DNA from 2 places in the Planococcus sp. TJ-201 genome. Region 1 is predicted to be linked to the other one. Evidence: riboswitches for the same ligand, from Rfam matches in the RefSeq annotation. Region 1 holds a riboswitch; the other holds the start of a gene.
What was found. Region 1 has a riboswitch for thiamine pyrophosphate ahead of thiT (energy-coupled thiamine transporter ThiT). Riboswitches for the same ligand answer to the same signal wherever they lie in the genome.

Region 1 (4,212 bases):
CTGCTGGGCATAAGACAGACCGGCAGTGTGGCGCTCTTTGCCCCACAGCTGGGTTGGCTTATGACCCAAAGAGCTGGGCGCTGAAGTCTGGACAAAGAAAAGCGGAAGCGCCCGTGAATTTTAAGCTGATTTCTTAATCCAAAAAAAAAAGTTCCGGCATGTGTATGCCGGAACTTTTTTTATTTTAGCGTTTTCTGCCACGCGTATCAGGCTGTTGAGGAGCTGATTGTCCAGCTTTGCCTTGTTTTCTTTTATTTAAAACTTTACGAATGATCGGGTACGCGATCGGTCCGTATTTTATCGCTGATTTCAATAGTCTGCCAATTGCCATTTAAATCTCTCCATTCATGGGGTTAATACTTATCATTTTCCCGAATTCTTCGGATTGCAAACCTTTTATGCAGATTGCGCATGTGCCAACAAGATATCTTTATAAGAATGGACACTTGAAATCAACACATATTCAGCGTTGCCATGCCAATCATCGCCGCTCGGGCCAAATTCAATAGCACCTTCGCCGCCGGTTACTGCCGCATAGTAGCGGGTGTCTGCTGCGCCGTGCTGGCCGAATAAAACGGGTTCTTGTTGAGTTGTGTCCAAAATCGCTTTTTGCAAACTTTGAATATATAAATTTTCTTTTGTCGTAGTAAGTGCAGGTGTAGAGCCTGAAGCTTTATATTCCATATCGACATCTAATGTATCAGCCAGTTCTACCAGTTGACGGATTATTTCATCTTTGTCCTGTCCTGGCATAAAGCGGATATCGTAGGACATTTCGCAAATTTCAGGAACAACGTTATAGCGGTCGCCTGCTTTAATGATTGGCAGGTTGACGGAAGGGTGCTCGTAATATTCGGTTGATTCTTTTCGGAATGGCAGATCCGTGATCGCCATATGGAACTTCATCGCCGATTCAATGGCATTGATGCCTTCCCATGGACGGCTACCGTGGGCAGGTTTGCCTTTGAACGTCATATCCATCCGCAAAATACCTTTGGACTGCAGGCCAACTTTCAGTCCAGTCGGTTCTCCGCAAATAACAAAGTTGCCATGGTATCCTTGTTCAACCAGCCACTTCGACGTGTTGCGGCCGCCAATTTCTTCATCGGTTACGATATGCAGTTGAACGATACGGTTAAGGCTGCTGCTGTCGAGTTCAATAAACGCCTGCATCATTGCGGCAACCCCGGCTTTCATATCTGCAGACCCTCGTCCGTAAAGACGGTCTTGTTCTTCGACTGGAGAAAATTGTTCTTTATGGCCTGGAACAACGTCTACGTGGCCGTTCCAAATTAAAGTTTCTTCGCCTTGGCCTTTAGTTGCGGTCAACATCAAATAGCCTTCGTTGTCATGGACAGTGACCGTTTCGCCTTTTTCCTTCAGCCAATCTGCACAAAAAAGAAGAGCCTCGTTTGCTCCTTCTTTTGTATCACTTTGAATTTTGATTAGGTCTTTTAATAGTTCAATCATTTTTTGGCAAGCCCGAAATCTCGGCTGCCTCCACCACCTTTCAATTAGCTTTTCTATTCATTTCTTTACCCTATCAGACTATCTTAAAACAGCCTTGCATTAAAGAGGAGGCTTGTGTACAATACAGGTGAAAGTCAAATAGTTGTATACACCACAAGGGGAGCTTTTGCTGAGAGTGAACAAATTGTTCTTACCCTTTGAACCTGTAAGTTAACACTTGCGCAGGGATGTGGATGGAAACCGGCCCTTACAACGGCGCCAGGCTCTGTCCTGGCGTCGTTTTTAATATGGTTTTATTCACGGCCCTTCTGGTGATGTGCATCACACATTAAGGAGGAAGTCATGAGAAATAAAAAAGTTTTGTTAATGATGGAAATCGCCATTTTCGCAGCTCTTGGGTTTGTTCTGGATTTTATTTCGTTCCGGATGCCACAAGGCGGATCTGTCAGTCTGGTGATGATTCCAATCGTATTGATCGCTTTTAGAAGAGGAGTCGGTGCCGGTGTGCTGACGGGATTCCTTGTGGGTCTGCTGCAAATTGTTTCCGGTTTTATCTCGGTCACACCATTGTCGTTTGGATTCGTCGTCATGCAAGTGTTGTTGGACTATCTTTTGGCATATGGAGTGGTAGGTCTGGCAGGCGTCATGCGCACAAAATACTTGCAGCATGCACAAACCAAACAAACTGGAAAGATGCTTACGGTAATTGTATTGGGTGTATTGATTGCTTCGGCGCTTCGTTATCTTGTTCACGTGGTGACGGGGATCTTGTTCTTCAGCATGTTTGCTGAAGGCAATGTGGTCATCTACTCGGTCATCTACAATGCAACTTATATGATACCGGTATTTTTGCTGGCGGCTTTTGTCTGTGCTGCGCTTTTTGCGGCAGCCCCAAAGCTGGTGGATGCAGAAGCCTAAAAATGGGAAGGCTGTCCTTGGACAGCCTTCTTTTCTATGCCAATGCAAGGGATAAAATGGACCGAACCAGGAGCCTGTGATTTAATTTTGTGGTATAATTCTTGAATAGAAAAGCTTGAAAGAAGGGTCATTGATGATAGCAACTAATGAAAAAGATATTGAAATGTTAAAAAAAGCTGGCCAAATGGTAGCTGAAATTCGGGAAACGATGAAGGCTGCAACCAAAGCCGGTGTCACTACCAAGGAAATTGATGAATTAGGCGGTAAACTTTTTGAGGAGCTTGGCGGTGTTTCCGGTCCGAAATCGGAATATGATTTCCCAGGATTTACGTGCATCAGCGTTAACGAAGAAGTAGCTCATGGCATTCCGGGCGACCGCGTAATCCAGGATGGGGATATTGTGAATATCGATGTTTCCGGCTCATACGAAGGTTTTTTCTCTGACACTGGCATTTCGTTTGTTGTTGGGGAAGGGCATGCGGACAAAGAAAAAATTTGTGAGGCGGCTGCTTCGGCTTTTGATCGTGCGATGACAAAAGTAAAAGCTGGTGCAAAGCTTAACCAAATCGGCAAAGCAGTTGAACGCGAAGCAAAAGAACAAGGATTGTTCGTCATCAAGAATCTGACCGGCCATGGCATCGGCAAATCGTTGCACGAAGCTCCTCAGCACATTTTAAATTATTACGATGCATGGGAGACGACCATCCTGAAAGAAGGCATGGTGCTGGCAGTAGAGCCATTTATCTCGCAGAAAGCCGAGCACATTGTAGAATCTGGCGATGGCTGGACATTTATTACGCCGGACCAATCTTTGGTGGCGCAGATTGAGCACACGGTTCTTGTCACAAAAGGCGAACCCATTTTGCTTACCAAGCTGGATAAATAACAAATTAAATAGAGAAACAAAAAGATCCGGTCCATAAACCGGATCTTTTTTTCTGCAAAAAAACTGCGGACCTACTCGTTTGTATCGAGTAGTCCGCAGTTTTATTGAACTGCTGGAGCCGTTCTTTTTTTGATGAGCAAAATACCGGTTAAGATAACACCGCTCAGGAAAAGAGAGGCTGTTGTTACCAGCATTTCACCTGTACCATGCTTGACGGCGATTCCGATAAATGCCCAGATGAAGACCGCGGCAAACGGAATATCGAAATGGTGGAAGCGAATATGCAAAGCGAGTGCAGTCGCCACTGTCAGCATGATTACTGTCCAGAGCTGATCACTGAGTCCCCATCCGCTCCAATTGTAATAAGTCAGAACAAAGCTGATATTGGCAATGGTTGCAACACTGATCCAACCCATATTAACTGAAATTGGAAGCCGTTCAGTAAAAGTTCGTTCCGAATTTCCATATTGCAGGTAAAGGGCGATCAACGCTACCAGGTATCCGAGCATTGCAATGATTGACCAAGCAAAAAACTCGTAATGCCACAACAGCAGCCAGCCGATATTAAAGATGCAGCTTAAGATGAAAAACAAAGCGATCTTGGATGAAGGAATCTCTCCCTTTTTAAAACGCACCCAGAAAGCAATGATCCAAACAGCCAGCAATAGATAAATGATAGACCAAATCGAAAATACATAGCCAGCTGGAGTAAATAGGACGAGAAGCCGATTAGAAATTTCGCCTGTGGTTTGGTTATTCAATGGCAAGGTGTTTGCTAAAGTATTCATGACAACTACGGATATAAAAGCGATTGTCATAAGCAAAATACGAATCATGCGGAATCCCTCCTTCATTTCAGTATAACGGTAGCCGTTTCAATCAACAAATATCCTTTTCCAAAAAAATTCCTAGAAATGGCGATAAGGTGAAGTGTTTTC
Region 2 (4,212 bases), on a different contig from region 1:
CGGATAAATAGCAGCGACACCTGTTGTATTTTGTGCGGTCACTGCCGTGATGACAGAAGTTCCATAAACACCCAGCTCTTGAAAGGTTTTCAGATCAGCCTGGATCCCCGCACCCCCACCTGAATCAGATCCAGCAATCGTCAAAGTTTGCGGAATCTTAGTCATAGCCTTCCCTCCTGCAAATAGATTTGTTCTTTTACTTTATCGTCGGTCAAGGTGGCCAGCTGATTGATAAAAGCCAGCTGAAAATCACCTGGAAGTGCCGCAAGTTTAGCAGCCCGTTCACCGGCAATTGCATAAAACTGCAGCATGCGGCTAACTGTTTTCAAAGGATCTTCAGATTCAACGGCCATTCCTGCAGCAACCACACTGCTCAATAAGCAACCCGTTCCTGTGATGGAAGCCATGATCGGGTCGCCGAAAGGGATTTCTTCTGTTGATTTTCCATCAGTAACAACATCCGTCTTTCCTGTAACTGCGACCAGCAAGCCCAGTTTTTTTGCAGTCGAGATGGCCAGTTCTCTGACGTCTAGAAGCCCCTCTCCGGCATCTACTCCTTTGGACTGCCACTGTTCACCTGCTATAGCTGCAAGCTCTCCTGCATTGCAGCGAAGGACGCTGACGTCAACTGCATCCAAAATTTTGCGGACAGTCTCTTTCCGAAAGAGGCTCGCTCCTGCCCCCACTGGATCCAGCACTACTGGAATTCCAAGCCGATTAGCAGTCGCCCCAGCAATCAACATGCTTTTCAGCGACTCTGCATGCAGCGTTCCGATGTTCAATGACAAGGCTTGCGACAAAGCAGCGAGCTCTGCGGCTTCTTCCGGTGCCTCTCCCATGATCGGCGAAGCACCAATGGCCAGTAAGCCGTTCGCTTGAAAATTGGATACCACATGATTGGTGATACAGTGGATAATCGGGGTTTTTCTTTTGATCTGATGAATCATTTTATACACCTGCCTTTTCACTAGCATCTATAGACCAGCATTCTTTTCGCCATGCCTGGTCCCAAAAGTTCCACTCGTAATAACTGCTCTTGTGGAAATGGCTTTTCAACTCTTTTCGGCGTTCTTCCGGCAGTCCTTCCGCCAATTGATCCATGCGGGCAATCTGTTCATTGACAAGCGCCCCAAATTCCTCGGAGCCATATGTTTCAATCCACCGGTCATAAATCGGATGATCTGGCTTGGCGTTCTTCAGGCGTTCCCCAATCTCGTAGTAAAGCCAATAGCAGGGCAAAATAGCGGCCAGCACATCGGCCAAGTCACCAGCCGACGCACGGTACATATGCGATACGTAAGCATAAGCAGACGGCGAAGGCTCAAAGGCAGTCCAGTCTGCTTCTGTGACTTCAAGCAGCTCCATGAATGATTCGTGGAGCGCCATTTCGGCACTGCACGTATGCGCAGAATGAACGGCAAAACGCTGGGTGGTTTCTAAATCTGTTGCTTTGGATGCTCCCAGGGCCTGCACTTTGGCAAAATGCGATAAATAATAAGCGTCCTGCATTACATAAAAACGAAAAACATCGATCGGCAATGTCCCATCTTCAATTCCTTTGACGAATGGATGATCAAAGCTTGCCTGCCACAGACTGTTGCATTCTTTTCTCGCTTCTTTACAAAATGTCATATTCCCATCTCCCTTTCTTTTTGGACAAAATAAAAACGCCGCTTCCCAGTAAAGGGAAGCGGCGTATGCAGTCGATAAAGGAAATAGCAGACGGTCGCCACTTCCCTCCGCTGGTATGATCCAGATCAGGTTCAAAGGGTCCGAGCTTATGCTCGTCTCAGCCGATATCCGGCTCCCCTAGTGGTGTTTTTATTTAAGTTTTCGAAATTACTATATCATAGTTTCTGATAATTCTATAGCTTTTATGCGATTTCCCGTTTCTTCATCAAAGAAATGGGCATGGGCCATATCAAATGCAAGCGTAGCGGTATCTCCGGGCTCAATGGTGGTCGCAGCTTCAACACGTGCAATAAATTCCTGCTCCGCGTATACCGCGTGCAGAATGGTTTCAGCCCCTGTCAATTCAGCAACCGTAATAACCGCTTCAAACTCACTTGCCGGAATACCTGACAAATCTTCATTGTTGACGTGAATATGCTCTGGACGGATTCCCAACGTCACCGACTTGCCTTCGTAGCCTTCACTCTTCAGCGTGGCCATTATCGGTGCCGGGATATCCAGTACTTTGTCGCCCATTATATAAGTACCTTGATCGATTTTTCCCTCAAAGAAGTTCATGGCAGGAGAGCCGATAAAACCACCCACAAAGCGGGTTTCCGGAAAATCATAGACTTCTTTTGGCGAACCGACCTGCTGAATCAACCCGTCTTTCATGATGACGATACGGGTAGCCATCGTCATGGCTTCTGTTTGGTCATGTGTCACATAAATAGTGGTTGTTTTCAGCCTTCTGTGCAACTTGACAATTTCCGCCCGCATTTGCACGCGCAGCTTGGCATCCAAGTTGGACAGCGGCTCATCCATCAGGAAAACATTTGCGTCCCGCACGATGGCACGTCCTAACGCGACACGCTGGCGCTGCCCTCCTGATAAGACTTTGGGTCTTCTATCCAGGTAATCTTCTAATCCGAGTATCGCTGCAGCCTCTTCGACAAGCCGCTTAATCTCGGATTTCTTCACTTTTCGCAGCTTCAAGCCAAAAGCGATATTTTCAAATACCGTCATATGCGGGTATAGGGCATAGTTCTGAAAAACCATTGCAATGTCCCGATTTTTCGGTTCAACCTCATTCATCAGCTTGTCATCTATGTACAATTCACCTTCTGTGATTTCCTCCAACCCAGCAATCATCCGGAGAGTGGTAGACTTCCCGCATCCAGAGGGCCCCACAAAAACAATAAATTCTTCATTTTGAATGTGGAGATTAAAATCCGATACAGCAAGAGCACCTTTATCATATCGTTTCCCCAGTTTTTCAATTCTGATCTCTGCCATTTCGCATTCTCCTTTTGTATCTTTGTTGTCTTAATTATAGACAATTATCTGTAAATTACAAACAACCCAAAAAGATCTAAAGGACGAAAAACAAAAAAGCGTTCCTGAAAACCTCAGGAACGCTTTTTTCCATTCTATTAAACGGTAGCCACTTTTTTCTCTTTTTTGATTTGCTTGCTTCGCAATTGGCCGCAAGCTGCGTCGATGTCGGCGCCTTGTTCGTGGCGAACGCCGCAATTGATGCCTTTTTTCTTCAAAGCGTCGTAGAAAGCCGTAATGGCTTCTGGAGTGCTTTGCTGATACTGATCGTGTTCATCAACTGAGTTGTAAGGGATCAAGTTGACGTATGATAGATGACGCTTGTCTTCCAGCAATTTCGCCAATTGATTTGCTTCTTCCACATGGTCGTTGACGTCGCGTAATAAAATGTATTCAAATGTGATGCGGCGGTTGGATTTTTCCAAATAGTAATCAATTGATGCCATCAGTTTCTCGATTGGGTACGCTTTGTTGATTTTCATGATGCGTGTACGCAATTCGTTGGTTGGGGCATGAATCGAAATAGCTAAATTCACTTGCAACCCTTCGTCCGCATAGTCATAAATTTTCGGTACAATACCACTTGTCGAAACCGTGATGTGGCGAGCTCCAATAGCTAAGCCTTTTTGCGAGTTGACGATGTTCAGGAAGCCCATCAAGTTCGTGTAGTTATCAAACGGTTCGCCAATACCCATTACTACGATATGGCTGACGCGCTCTTCTTTTTGCTGAGTATCAAAATGTGCTTGTACTTGCATGATTTGCTCAACAATTTCGCCCGCGTTTAAATCACGGCTCTTTTTCAAAAGTCCGCTGGCGCAAAAACTGCAGCCGATGTTACAGCCGACTTGTGTCGTGACACAAACTGAATTCCCGTATTTGAAACGCATCAATACTGTTTCAATCAAGTTGCCATCCTGCATTTGGAAAAGGAACTTGATTGTTCCGTCCGCTGATTCCTGTTTGACGGTTTCTTTCAATGTCCGGATGGCAAAGTTGTCTTCGAGCAACTGGATGCAGTCCTTCGAAAGATTGTTCATTTCTGCAAATTCCGTGACGCGTTTAATATACAACCAGTCCCATACCTGCTCGGCACGGTACTTTTTCTGGCCGTTCTCTAAAAACCATTCTTTTAACTGATCTATCGTTAACCCATAGATGGAATTTTTCATTTTAGTACCCTCATTTCAAATTTCACAATTGCTT

Region 2: linked by a shared signal. The riboswitch ahead of tenA (thiaminase II) and the one ahead of thiT (energy-coupled thiamine transporter ThiT) in region 1 are both predicted to bind thiamine pyrophosphate.

The regions. Positions count from the first base shown of each region.
Region 1 is NZ_JBZDOG010000009.1:42,202-46,413, forward strand. It holds gene AC4EG4_RS17195 (hypothetical protein) at 185-331, opposite strand; gene AC4EG4_RS17200 (M20 family metallopeptidase) at 397-1,470, opposite strand; TPP riboswitch at 1,617-1,715, shown strand; gene thiT (energy-coupled thiamine transporter ThiT) at 1,813-2,388, shown strand; gene map (type I methionyl aminopeptidase) at 2,522-3,274, shown strand; gene AC4EG4_RS17215 (TspO-related membrane protein) at 3,376-4,110, opposite strand.
Region 2 is NZ_JBZDOG010000003.1:371,822-376,033, reverse strand. It holds gene thiD (bifunctional hydroxymethylpyrimidine kinase/phosphomethylpyrimidine kinase) at 1-165, opposite strand, end outside; gene thiM (hydroxyethylthiazole kinase) at 162-947, opposite strand; gene tenA (thiaminase II) at 949-1,632, opposite strand; TPP riboswitch at 1,718-1,821, opposite strand; gene AC4EG4_RS10180 (ABC transporter ATP-binding protein) at 1,843-2,967, opposite strand; gene rlmN (dual-specificity RNA methyltransferase RlmN) at 3,105-4,178, opposite strand.